2 regions of the Nocardioides okcheonensis genome follow, and region 1 is predicted to be linked to the other one. Evidence: predicted binding sites of a transcription regulator. Region 1 holds the regulator's gene; the other holds the start of a gene.
The links. The regulator HrcA, encoded in region 1, represses chaperone genes, less so after heat shock. The targets are predictions, from matches to a motif close to TTGGCACTCGNNNNNNNCGAGTGCCAA.
Positions count from the first base shown of each region.

Region 2: groES (co-chaperone GroES) is a predicted target of HrcA. The motif match lies at 2,023-2,049, and genes of this name have one in related genera.

Region 1 covers NZ_CP087710.1:4,216,521-4,222,345, forward strand. Annotated here, with positions in the region: gene LN652_RS20550 (hypothetical protein) at 1-118, opposite strand, end outside; gene LN652_RS20555 (MBL fold metallo-hydrolase) at 173-1,036, opposite strand; gene hrcA (heat-inducible transcriptional repressor HrcA) at 1,107-2,129, shown strand; gene dnaJ (molecular chaperone DnaJ) at 2,126-3,301, shown strand; gene LN652_RS20570 (16S rRNA (uracil(1498)-N(3))-methyltransferase) at 3,305-4,045, shown strand; gene LN652_RS20575 (GerMN domain-containing protein) at 4,132-5,163, opposite strand; gene LN652_RS20580 (SigE family RNA polymerase sigma factor) at 5,160-5,690, opposite strand; gene LN652_RS20585 (Gmad2 immunoglobulin-like domain-containing protein) at 5,767-5,825, opposite strand, start outside.
Region 2 covers NZ_CP087710.1:3,648,072-3,653,896, forward strand. Annotated here, with positions in the region: gene LN652_RS17770 (glycoside hydrolase family 3 protein) at 1-658, shown strand, start outside; gene LN652_RS17775 (THUMP-like domain-containing protein) at 746-1,525, opposite strand; gene LN652_RS17780 (hypothetical protein) at 1,512-1,991, shown strand; gene groES (co-chaperone GroES) at 2,150-2,443, shown strand; gene groL (chaperonin GroEL) at 2,527-4,146, shown strand; gene LN652_RS17795 (multicopper oxidase family protein) at 4,319-5,825, shown strand, end outside.

The DNA of each region.
Region 1 (5,825 bases):
TCGCGTCGTCGGGCGACGCGGTGCCGCCGGAGTGGTCGTCGTCGGCCGGGCTCGTGCCGCTCGAGGCCTCGGGCTGCTCGGTCGACAGGGCCGGGTCGGGGGCGTTGTCATCGCTCATCGTCCCGGTCTACCCGGGGCGCCGGACGGTGGGCCAGCCCCCTGCGGGTGGGGCTCAGACGAGCGGCAGCCGCTTCTGGCTGCGGGGCAGGTGCTCGTAGCCCAGCCGGACCGCGCTCTGCAGGCGCTCGGGCTCCCAGGGCCACTCGCCGACCTCGAGCGCCTGGTCGACGGGCACGCCGCGCGAGGCGAGGTCGCGGATGGTCTCGGCGATCACGCCGAGCTCGGCGCGCTGGTCCTGGACGAACGCCTTGTCGACGACCTGGCCGTGGCCGGGGACGACGACGGTGCGGTCGCTCATCAGGCCCAGCACGAGGTCGAGGGTGAGCGGCCACTCCATGGGCCACGAGTCGTCGCCGATGAAGGGCGGGTCGGACTCCTCGATCAGGTCGCCCCCGAGGACCACGTCGGCGTCCGGCACCCGGACGACGAGGTCGCCGGCGGTGTGGCCGCGGCCCGGGTGGATCAGCTCGACCGCGCGGTCGCCGAGGTCGAGCTGGACAGCGGAGGAGAAGGTCCGGTCCGGCAGGCGGACCGTCGTGGCGAGGACCTCCTCGCGCCGCGGGTGGTCGGTGGCCTGCTCGTACATGTCGAACGTGTGGCCGGCGGACACCTCGATGTGGTCGCGCGCCCACTCCGTGGCGTGGATCGGCATCTCGCCGAACTGCTCGACCATCGTGGCGTTGCCGAAGTGGTGGTCCCAGTGCTCGTGGGTGTTGACCAGCGCGGTGAGGGGGCCGGCGCCGAGGCGGCGCACGTCGTCCGCGACGACCCGTGCCTGCGCCGCCGACCCGTGCGTGTCGACCATGACCAGGCCGTCCGAGCCGCCGACGAGGGTGATGTTGACGTGCATCCAGTCGTAGTGCGCCACCCACACGCGGGGTGCGACCTCCTGGAACCGTGGGGTGTCGTCGGTCATGTTCGCGACCCTACGGTGTGCGAGTAGAGTTGGCACTCCCGTCAGACGAGTGCCAGCGAGGAGGGCCGCCGTGGTCGACGACCGCAAGCTCGACGTGCTGCGCGCCATCGTGGAGGACTACGTCGCGACGGAGGAGCCGGTCGGTTCCAAGGCCCTCGTCGAGCGGCACGGGCTCGGCGTGTCGCCCGCGACCGTCCGCAACGACATGGCGGTGCTGGAGGAGGAGGGCTACATCCACCAGCCCCACACCAGCGCCGGGCGCGTGCCCACCGACAAGGGCTACCGCCTCTTCGTCGACCGTCTGGCCACGCTCAAGCCGATGAGCGCCGCGGAGCGCCGGGCGATCTCCACCCTGCTCGACGGCGCGGTCGACCTCGACGACGTGGTGCAGCGCTCGGTGCGGCTGCTGAGCCAGCTGACCCGGCAGGTCGCCATCGTGCAGTACCCGACGCTGTCGCGCTCCACGGTGCGCCACGTCGAGCTGGTCGCGCTCACCCCGACCCGCCTGATGCTGATCCTGATCCTCAGCACCGGACGGGTCGAGCAGCGCCTCGTCGAGCTCGACGCGCCGGTGGCCGACGCCGACCTCGGCGAGCTGCGGGCCGCGATCAACCAGGCCAGCGCCGGCGTGCAGATCGCGGCCGCCGCCGCGGCGGTCACCGACCTGCCGGAGGCGGTGCGCCCGGAGCAGGTCGACGTGACCCGCGCCGTGGTGCAGGTGCTCGCCGAGGCGATGTCCGACCACCGCAGCGACGAGCGCGTCGCGGTGAGCGGCGCCGCCAACCTCGCGCGCTACGGCGACTTCGACACCGCCGTGCGCCCGCTGCTCGAGGCGCTGGAGGAGCACGTCGTGCTGCTCAAGCTGCTGGGGGAGTCGGGCGTCGACGCGCTCACCGTGCGGATCGGCCACGAAGGCCCCTACTCCGAGCTCGCCGCGACCAGCGTCGTGGCCACCGGCTACGGACCGCAGGAGCTCCACCTCGGCTCCCTCGGCGTGGTCGGACCCACCCGGATGGACTACCCCGGATCCATGGCGGCCGTGCGCGCGGTGGCGCGCTACGTCTCGCGGATCCTCGATGAAGGAAACCAGTGACCCAGGACCCCTACGAGATCCTCGGCGTCTCGCGTGACGCCAGCGCCGACGAGATCAAGAAGGCCTACCGCCGGTTGGCCCGACAGCTCCACCCCGACGTCAACCCGGACCCGGCGACGCAGGAGCGGTTCAAGGACGTCTCCCGCGCCTACGAGGTGCTGAGCGACCCCGGGAAGCGCCAGGCGTACGACCGTGGCGGCGACGCGTTCAGCCAGGGCTTCGGCGGCGCCGGCCAGGGCTTCTCGTTCACCGACATCATGGACGCCTTCTTCGGCGGCGGTGCGGCGGCCGGCGGCCAGGCCCGCGGCCCGCGATCGCGCGCCCGGCGCGGCCAGGACGCCCTGATCCGGCTCGACGTCAGCCTCGCCGAGGCGGCGTTCGGCGTCACCCGCGACCTCAAGGTCGACACCGCGCTGACCTGTGAGGCCTGCGAGGGCCAGGGCACCGCTCCCGGCACGTCGCCGACGACCTGCGAGACCTGCCACGGCCAGGGCGAGGTCGCGGTGGTGCAGCGCTCGTTCCTCGGCGAGATCCGCACCCTGCGCCCGTGCGCGGCGTGCCGCGGCTACGGCTCGGTGATCCCCGACCCGTGCCGCGAGTGCTCCGGCGACGGCCGGGTCCGCTCGCGCCGCACGCTGACCGTGAAGATCCCCGCCGGCGTCGACATGGGGACCCGCGTCCAGCTCACCGGCCAGGGCGAGGTCGGCCCGGGCGGCGGTCCGGCCGGCGACCTCTACGTCGAGATCCACGTCGAGCCGCACGCCACCTTCACCCGTCACGGCAACGACCTGCACACCACGATCTCGCTGCCGATGACCGCGGCGGCCCTCGGCACCACGCTCACCCTGCCGCTGCTCGAGGCCGACCTCCCGCAGGTGGGGGAGGCCGAGGACTCCGAGACCGCCACCACCTTCGAGCTCGACGTGAGGCCCGGCACGCAGTCCGGCAGCGAGCAGGTCATCAAGGGCTTCGGCGTGCCGAGCCTGCGCGGTGGTCGCGGCGACCTCGTGGTCAGCGTCCGCGTCGACACCCCGACCCGGCTCGACCCGCGCCAGGAGGAGCTGCTGCGCGAGCTCGCCGCCATCCGCGGCGAGGAGACGCCCGACGGGCGCGTCGAGGCGCCGCACAAGTCGATGTTCGGCCGGCTGCGCGACGCCTTCCAGGGCAGCTGAGCCGTGTCGCTGCCGGTCCACCTCGTCGGGTCGCTGGCCGGGGTCGCGGTCGGCTCCGTCGTCGAGGTCACCGGTGACGAGGCGCACCACGCGGTCGCCGTACGCCGCCTGCGCGAGGGCGAACGGGTCGTCCTGACCGACGGCCTCGGCACTGCCGCCACCGGCGCGGTCGCCTCGACCGCCAAGCGGCTGTTCACCGTCTCCGTCGAGGACGTCGTCACGAGCGAGCAGCCGGAGCCGGCACTCACCGTCGTCCAGGCGCTGCCCAAGGGCGACCGCGGCGAGCTCGCGGTCGAGGTCCTCACCGAGGTCGGCGTCGACAGGGTCGTGCCGTGGGCCGCTGCGCGGTCGGTCGCGGTGTGGAAGGGCGAGCGAGCGGCGAAGTCGCACGCGAAGTGGCAGGCGACGGCCCGCGAGGCCGCCAAGCAGTCGCGCCGCTCGTGGCACCCCACCGTCGTCCCCCTCGCCACCACCGCCGACCTGGCCGCGGTGGTCGCCGAGGCCGACCTCGCCGTCGTCCTCCACGAGGACGCCACCGAGCCGCTCGCGTCGCTCGACGTCCCGGCCACCGGCCGGATCGTCGTCGTCGTCGGTCCCGAGGGCGGCATCGCCCCCGACGAGCTGGCCGCGCTCGAGGACGCCGGCGCCCGGACCGTACGCCTCGGCGCCGAGGTGCTCCGCACGTCCACCGCCGGCGTGGTCGCCGTCGCCGCGCTGCTCGCGCGCACGCCGCGCTGGGGCTGACCCGACACGTCGCGCCGGCGGGCGGTGTGTGAAGGGGATCCGGGGCCCTCACCCACCGCTGCCGGAGGCGGCCGTAGGGTGCGGGCTCAGTCGACGACGGTGATCCGCCGGGTGTCGGAGTCCACCGTGCCGTCGGCGTTCTGCACCGTCGCGATGACGGCGTACTCGCCGGGCTGCAGGTCGTCGCTACCGAGGTCCCCGCCGAAGGCCTCGAACGGGCCGTCCACCGGGCTGAGGGTGAAGGTCACAGGACCCAGCGCCACGGCCGTGCCCTGCCAGCGCTGCACCCGGAGCGTGATCCTCCCGTCGGTGCTGATGGCCCGGCCATCGGTCACGATGAATCGGCCCGCTCGCACGACCTGGCCCTCGGCGGGCTCGGACAGCGACACGGGTGCGAGCACGTCGGCGTCCGGTGCGCCGGTGAGCGCCTCGGCGGTCGCGACGCCGAGGATCCTGCTGGACTCGGCCCCGTCGAGCACCAGCCTGACCGGGAGCTTCCCGAGACCGTAGGCGGCCTGGGCCGTGCGGACGACCTGCTCGACCGCCAGCCCGGCATCCTGCGCGCTCACGCCGTCGGGCCGCTCGTCCGGGACGTCGCGCAGGTCGACGACGATGCCGCTCGCGGTCCTCTCGACGCTGCGGACCGACGCCCCGAGCGGCCACGCCGATCGGTAGTCGGCGTCGAGAGCCCGGCCCTCGACGGCGGCCACGAGGGCCTCCGCCGCAGCGTCGCCACGGTCCGCCCGTGGCTGGAACTCCCTGAACAGCCGCGGCCCGCGGGTCGTGTCACCGACGAAGTAGACGGCCACCACCCCGCTGCCGGGGCCGGGGTCGGTCGGCACGGCGGTCGGCGCAGCTGGCGCGGTCGTCGGCGAGGACGGCGGGGCCGAGGGGACGTCGGCCGGACCCGGACCGTCCGTCTGCGGCGCGCCGCCGGTGGTCAGCGCGAGTGCCGTGACCACGGAGGCCGCGACGAGCCCGGCGCCGCCGCCGACCCACCACCCACGGTGCGTACGACGGGCCGGCGCGGTCGCGGCGCGGATCGCGTCCAGCCGGTCGCCCGGCTCGACGTCGTCGGCGACCTCGTGGAGGAGGTCGCGGATCAGCTCGTCGTTCATGACGGGTCCTCCCACCAGTCGCCGAGCAGCTCGCGCAGGGCTGCGCTGTCGCGGGATGCGTGTGGCTTGACGGCGCCGCGCGAGACGCCGATGGCGTCGGCGATCTGCGCCTCGGACCAGTCGAGGTAGTAGCGCAGCACCAGCACCTCGCGCTGCCGCTCGGTGAGCCGGCCCAGCGCCTCGCGCACCGCGTCACGACGGGCGCCGCCGAGGCTCGGTCCCTCCACCGTCGTCTCGTGGGTGGTCGAGGTCCGGACGTGCCGCTCGACGACGGCGCGGTGCCGCAACGCCGAGCGCGACCGGTTCACCACCGCCTGGCGCAGGTAGGCCAGCGCCTTCTCGGGGTCACGCAGCCGCGACCAGCGGCCGTGCATCGCGACGAACGCGTCCTGGACGACGTCCTCGGCGGCCTGCTGGTCGTGGACGAGCAGCGCCGAGAGCCGGACGAGCTGGCGCCAGTGGGCGGCGTACATCTGCTCGACCGCGACGTCGGCGTCGGCGCCCACGAGGCTGAGGTGGTCCGCCACGGGAGCCCTCTCTCGACGGGATCTGGTCTGGATGGTCACGCAGTGGGACGCCCCGGCGCGCCGAACGGTTGACGTGTCAGCCGACGGTGATCGTCTTCGTGTCGACCGCCGGGCCGGGACCCTCCGTGCCGCCGG
Region 2 (5,825 bases), 570 kb from region 1:
GCAGGCCGCGGCGCGGCAGGTCGCCCTGCTCACCCACCTGCGCGACGGCGGAGGAGCGACCGGGGGAGCCACCGGTGGAGCCACCGAGGGAGCCACCGAGGGAGCCACCGAGGGAGCCACCGGGGCGGCTCGGGCGGCCTCCCGCGAGCTCTCGGCGGCGGCGGTGACGGTGACCGACGGCGCCTGCACCGGCCCGCTCGTCGGGGCGAGCGTCCATCCCTACGGCGACTCAGGGGCGGTGGCGGCCTTCACCGCCGCGGCCGCCGCGCCGGGCTGGAGGTGCTGCTGCGCCGTTCGCCGCCTGCGCGGCTGGTGCGCGCGCACCCCCGGCCGGAGCGGCGCCGGCACGAGGGGCGCCGGCACTACCGCGAGCGCCGTCGCGAGTGGAGGCGTGACGAGGTGCGTCGCGAGCGGCGCCTCGCCCGCTGGACCGCGCAGGAGGACGCGCGCCTCCCGGTCGGGACCTCGGTGGGATTCACCGGCTACCACGACGCTCCGGTCGACGGTGAGGTCGCCGTCGCCACCGACAGCCCGTGGGTGCTGGGCCAGGTCGCCGCGCCCACCCGGATCGCGACCTACGGGGACACCCCGGCGGCGATGGACGTGCTCGTCGAGGTGCTGCGCGGCGAGGCCGCGGCGCCGGGACGGCTCCCGGTGACGGTCCCGGGCGTCGGCCGAGCCGGCTGCTGACCCGTCGTCGGCGAGCAGGGCGCAACGAGCAGGGCCCGACGAGCAGGGCGAGGCGTCAGAACGGATCGACGAGGAGCGCGGTGCCGCGACCGGCCACCCGCGTCAGGACGATCGTGGCCTCGCGCTCGCCGGACAGCGCCAGCCGCTTGCGCAGCTCCTCCGGCACGACCTGCACGCCGCGCTTCTTGATCGTGAGGCGACCGACGCCGCGCTCGTGCAGCGCGGCGCGGAGCTGCCGCTCCCGGTAGGGGAGCTCCTCGAGGACGCGGTAGCCGCGGGCGAACGGGGTGCGGAAGGACTCGTCGGAGGTGACGTAGGCGATGTGCTCGTCGACCAGCCCGCCGCCGACCCCCGCAGCCACCGCGGTGACCAGGCCGGCGCGGATCACCGCGCCGTCGGGCTCGTAGAGGTAGGCGCCCACGTCGCGCACGTGCGTCGCGTCCTCGCCGGCGGCGGGGGAGTCCTCGTCGGTCAGCGTCGCCAGCCCGGTGGCGCCGATGACGGTGGCCCTCCGGTCGGTGGTGGACAGGTCGGGGGACCACAGCACGGCCTCCTTGACCTCCCCGCCGTCGCTGACCCACTCCGCCTCCACCCCGGGCGGGACCAGGTCGTGGTCGATGCCGGGCGCGACCTTCACCAGGGCGCGCCGGGCGAGCAGGTCGAGCACCCACGGCCACGGAGGGGTCCAGCCGTCGACGTCGAAGACGCGGCCGCGGCCGCTGCGGCGGGCGGGGTCGGCGAAGGCGGCGTCGAAGCCGCGCGGGTCGAGCGCCGTGGCGTCGCCGGTCTGGACCGCGCCCGGCAGGCCGAGGGCGTCCAGGTTGGCCCGCGCCATCGCGGCGCGGACCGGGTCGAGCTCGACGCCCGCGGCGATCAGCCCGGCGCGCGCGCGCCACCAGGTCGCCGCCGATCCCGCAGCCGAGGTCGACGACGCTGCCGCCCGGGATCGCGGCCGCCAGCCGTGCGGCCCGGTGCGCCGCGACCCGCGCCCGGGTCGACTGCTCGAGCGCGTCGGGGGTGAAGAACATCAGGCGTGCGGCCTCGCCCAGCTTGGCCACCCCCCGCTCGCGCAGCTGGGCCTGGGTCGTCGCGGCCGCGGCCCGCTCGGGGTCCGGCTCGACGCGGCGCACGGCGCCGGCGACCCGGACGGGATCGCCCGCGTGCTCGGCCCACGCCTGCGCGGCGACCTCCAGCAACCGGGTGCCGTCGGAGGTGCGCAACCACGCCAGCGTCTCGAGCTCCACGCCCGCATCCTGTCAGGCGGCGCGGACGTCGGTCGGGTCGGGAACGGCCTGTGCTAGCACTCGGTTGGGGAGAGTGCTAGCGTCAGCCTTGGCACTCTCACCCCGAGAATGCCAATGCCCGTGGCTCCGGCTCGATCCCCGCGACGGCGTGCCGATCACTCCACGGGACCACGTCCTGAAGAAAACGTGCCAGAGAAAGTGGAGGTTGATCCGAAGTGTCGGTCAACATCAAGCCCCTCGAGGACCGCATCGTCGTCCGCCCGCTCGACGCCGAGCAGACCACCGCCTCCGGCCTGGTCATCCCGGACACCGCGAAGGAGAAGCCCCAGGAGGGCGAGGTCCTCGCGATCGGCCCCGGTCGTGTCGACGACAAGGGCAACCGCGTCCCGGTCGACGTCGCGGTGGGTGACAAGGTCATCTACAGCAAGTACGGCGGCACCGAGGTCAAGTACGCCGGCGAGGAGTTCCTGATCCTCTCCGCCCGCGACGTCCTCGCCGTCGTCTCCTGACGCACCTGGCATCCCGGCCGGCTTCGTGCCGGCCGGGATCCGTGCACGTCAGGCCCTGATCAACCCTTCCTAGGAGCACACAGATGCCCAAGATCCTGGAGTTCGACGAGAACGCCCGCCGCGCCCTCGAGCGCGGCGTCGACGCCCTCGCCAACGCCGTCAAGGTGACGCTCGGCCCCAAGGGCCGCTACGTCGTCCTCGACAAGAAGTGGGGCGCCCCCACGATCACCAACGACGGTGTCACCGTGGCTCGCGAGATCGAGCTCGACGACCCGTTCGAGAACCTCGGTGCCCAGCTCACCAAGGAGGTGGCCACCAAGACCAACGACGTCGCCGGTGACGGCACCACCACCGCCACCGTCCTGGCCCAGGCCATGGTCCACGAGGGCCTGCGCGCCGTCGCGGCCGGCGCCAACCCGATGGGCCTCAAGCGCGGCATGGACGCGGCGGCCGAGGCCGTCGGCGACGCGCTGCGCGAGGCCGCCCGCGAGGTCGAGTCCCGCGAGGACATGGCGTCCGTCGCCACGATCTCGAGCCGCGACAGCCACATCGGCGACCTGCTCGCCGAGGCCTTCGACAAGGTCGGCAAGGACGGCGTGATCACGGTCGAGGAGTCCAACACCATGGGCACCGAGCTCGAGTTCACCGAGGGCATGCAGTTCGACAAGGGCTACATCTCGGCCTACTTCGTCACCGACCCGGAGTCGATGGAGGCCGTCCTCGACGACCCCTACATCCTTCTCCACCAGGGCAAGATCTCCTCGATCCAGGAGCTGCTCCCGGTCCTCGAGAAGGTCATCGCCACCGGCAAGCCGCTCTTCATCCTCGCCGAGGACGTCGACGGCGAGGCGCTCTCGACGCTGGTCGTCAACAAGATCCGTGGCACGTTCAACGTCGCCGCGGTCAAGAGCCCCGCGTTCGGTGACCGCCGCAAGGCGATGATGCAGGACCTCGCCGTCCTCACCGGCGGCCAGGTGGTCGCCCCCGAGGTCGGCCTCAAGCTCGACCAGGTGGGCCTCGAGGTCCTCGGCCAGGCGCGTCGTGTCGTCATCACCAAGGACAACACCACGATCGTCGAGGGTGCGGGCGACGCCTCCGCCGTCGAGGGCCGGGTCAACCAGATCAAGGCCGAGATCGAGAACACCGACTCCGACTGGGACCGCGAGAAGCTCCAGGAGCGCCTCGCCAAGCTGGCCGGCGGTGTGTGCGTGATCAAGGTCGGCGCCGCCACCGAGGTGGAGCTGAAGGAGAAGAAGCACCGCATCGAGGACGCCGTCTCCGCGACGCGTGCCGCGATCGAGGAGGGCATCGTCCCCGGCGGTGGCTCCGCGATCATCCACGCCGTGTCGGTGCTCGAGGACAACCTCGGCCTGACCGGTGACGAGGCCGCCGGCGTCCGCGTGGTCCGCAAGGCCGCCGACGAGCCGCTGCGCTGGATCGCCGAGAACGGCGGCGTCAACGGCTACGTCGTGACCGCCAAGGTCCGCGAGCTCGGCGTCGGCAACGGCTACAACGCCGCCACCGGCGAGTACGGCGACCTGGTCGCCCAGGGCGTCCTGGACCCGGTCAAGGTCACCCGCTCGGCGCTGGTCAACGCGACCTCGATCGCCGCGATGCTGCTGACGACCGAGACCCTGGTCGTCGACAAGCCCGAGGACGAGGAGCCGGCCGCCGCCGGACACGGTCACGGCCACGGCCACTGATCCACCCCTCTCCGACGAGCCTCGAGGCCTGCTCTTCCCGGGCAGCCTCGGGGCTCGTTGCCGTCTGCCGTGGGGGCGGCCCAAGGAAACTCCAAGAGCCAGCGCCTAGCGTCGTGCGCGCTCGGGATCAGGGTGGCGCACCGCGTCACGTGGGGAGCTCCGGGGAGTGGGCATGGACGAGCACGAACGACGCACGGATCCGCACGAGCTCGACCCGGAGGTCCCGACCTTCGCGCGTCGGACCCTCCTTCGGGTTACCGCCATCGGCGCGGCCGGGGCGGGGGTCACCACCGCCGGCGCCCTCGCCGGCCCGCCCCTCGCCCGGCGGGGACTGCTGAGTCCCGACGGCATCTTCTCGGCCGCCGGCACGGCGCTCGGTGACACCGTCTTCTACCTCGAGGCGTTCCCCACCAGCCCGTTGATCCTCGAGCCCTTCACCGACCGGCTGCCGATCCCCCGGGCGCTCGCGCCCGAGCCCGACTCGGCGTACAAGGGCTGGACCGACCCACCCGGCCCCGGCAACGGTCAGCAGAACTCGATGCGCAACGAGCGCCACCAGATGTGGCCCAACATGGTCGGCTCCCCGGACCCGATCGTCTACAAGATCGAGCTGCTGGTGCGGGGACACTCCTTCACGTCCTCCAAGGTGCTCCCGATCGACAAGAACGGGCGCCCGGCCAAGTCGTTCGACGCCACCGGCAAGGTCTACGCCGCCGGCCAGGTCCGCACGCTGCCGATGAGCACGATCTACGGCTTCAACGGGACCTTCCCGGGACCGATGATCAACGCCGAGTACGGCAAGCCGGTGCTGGTCCGGTTCGTCAACAACCTCCACGAGAACCCGTTCGAGCTCGACCGGCAGGACTTCGGTTCGCCGGACTGGTCGTTCCTCACCCACCTGCACAACGCGCACACGGCACCCGAGAGCGACGGCAACCCGCACTACTCCAGGACCGCCGGCCCGTACGCCAACGGGTACCTGCCCGGCGCCTGGGTCGACAACCTGTACCTCAACTGGCCCGCGGGCGGCGACGACACCGAGAAGCAGAGCTTCTTCTGGTTCCACGACCACCGCATGGACCAGACGGGCAGCAACGTCTACAAGGGCATGGTCGGGCTGTATCCGATCTACGACCCGAAGAACGGGATGGACATGGGCGACGAGCGGCAGGGCCTGCGCCTGCCGGGCGTACGCCACGACCACGCCGACGGGTCCTTCGACGTCGACTACGACATCCCGCTCGCCTTCTACGACACGCGCCTCGACGACGGCGTCACCACCCACAAGGACATCCACGACATCGAGGGCGACTTCCCCGAGGCGAAGAACCCGGCCAAGCACCCGGAGTGGTGGGGCAAGACCTTCTTCAAGCACTTCCCCAACCACGGGTTCGTCGGCGACATCTTCACCGTCAACGGCACCGCCTACCCGGTGATGGAGGTGAAGCGCCGCAAGTACCGCCTCCGCTTCCTCGACGCCTCGATCGCCCGCATCTACGACTTCCAGCTGATGAGCTCGACCCAGGGCCCGAGGTCCGCGGTGTCGCTCGGCTACACCGGTGACGACCTGCAGGGGCAGTACCGGATCCCCGACGGCCAGCAGTGCATGAAGTTCACCCAGATCGCCTCTGACGGCGGGCTGCTGCCGTTCCCCATCGAGCGTGACAACTTCGAGCTGT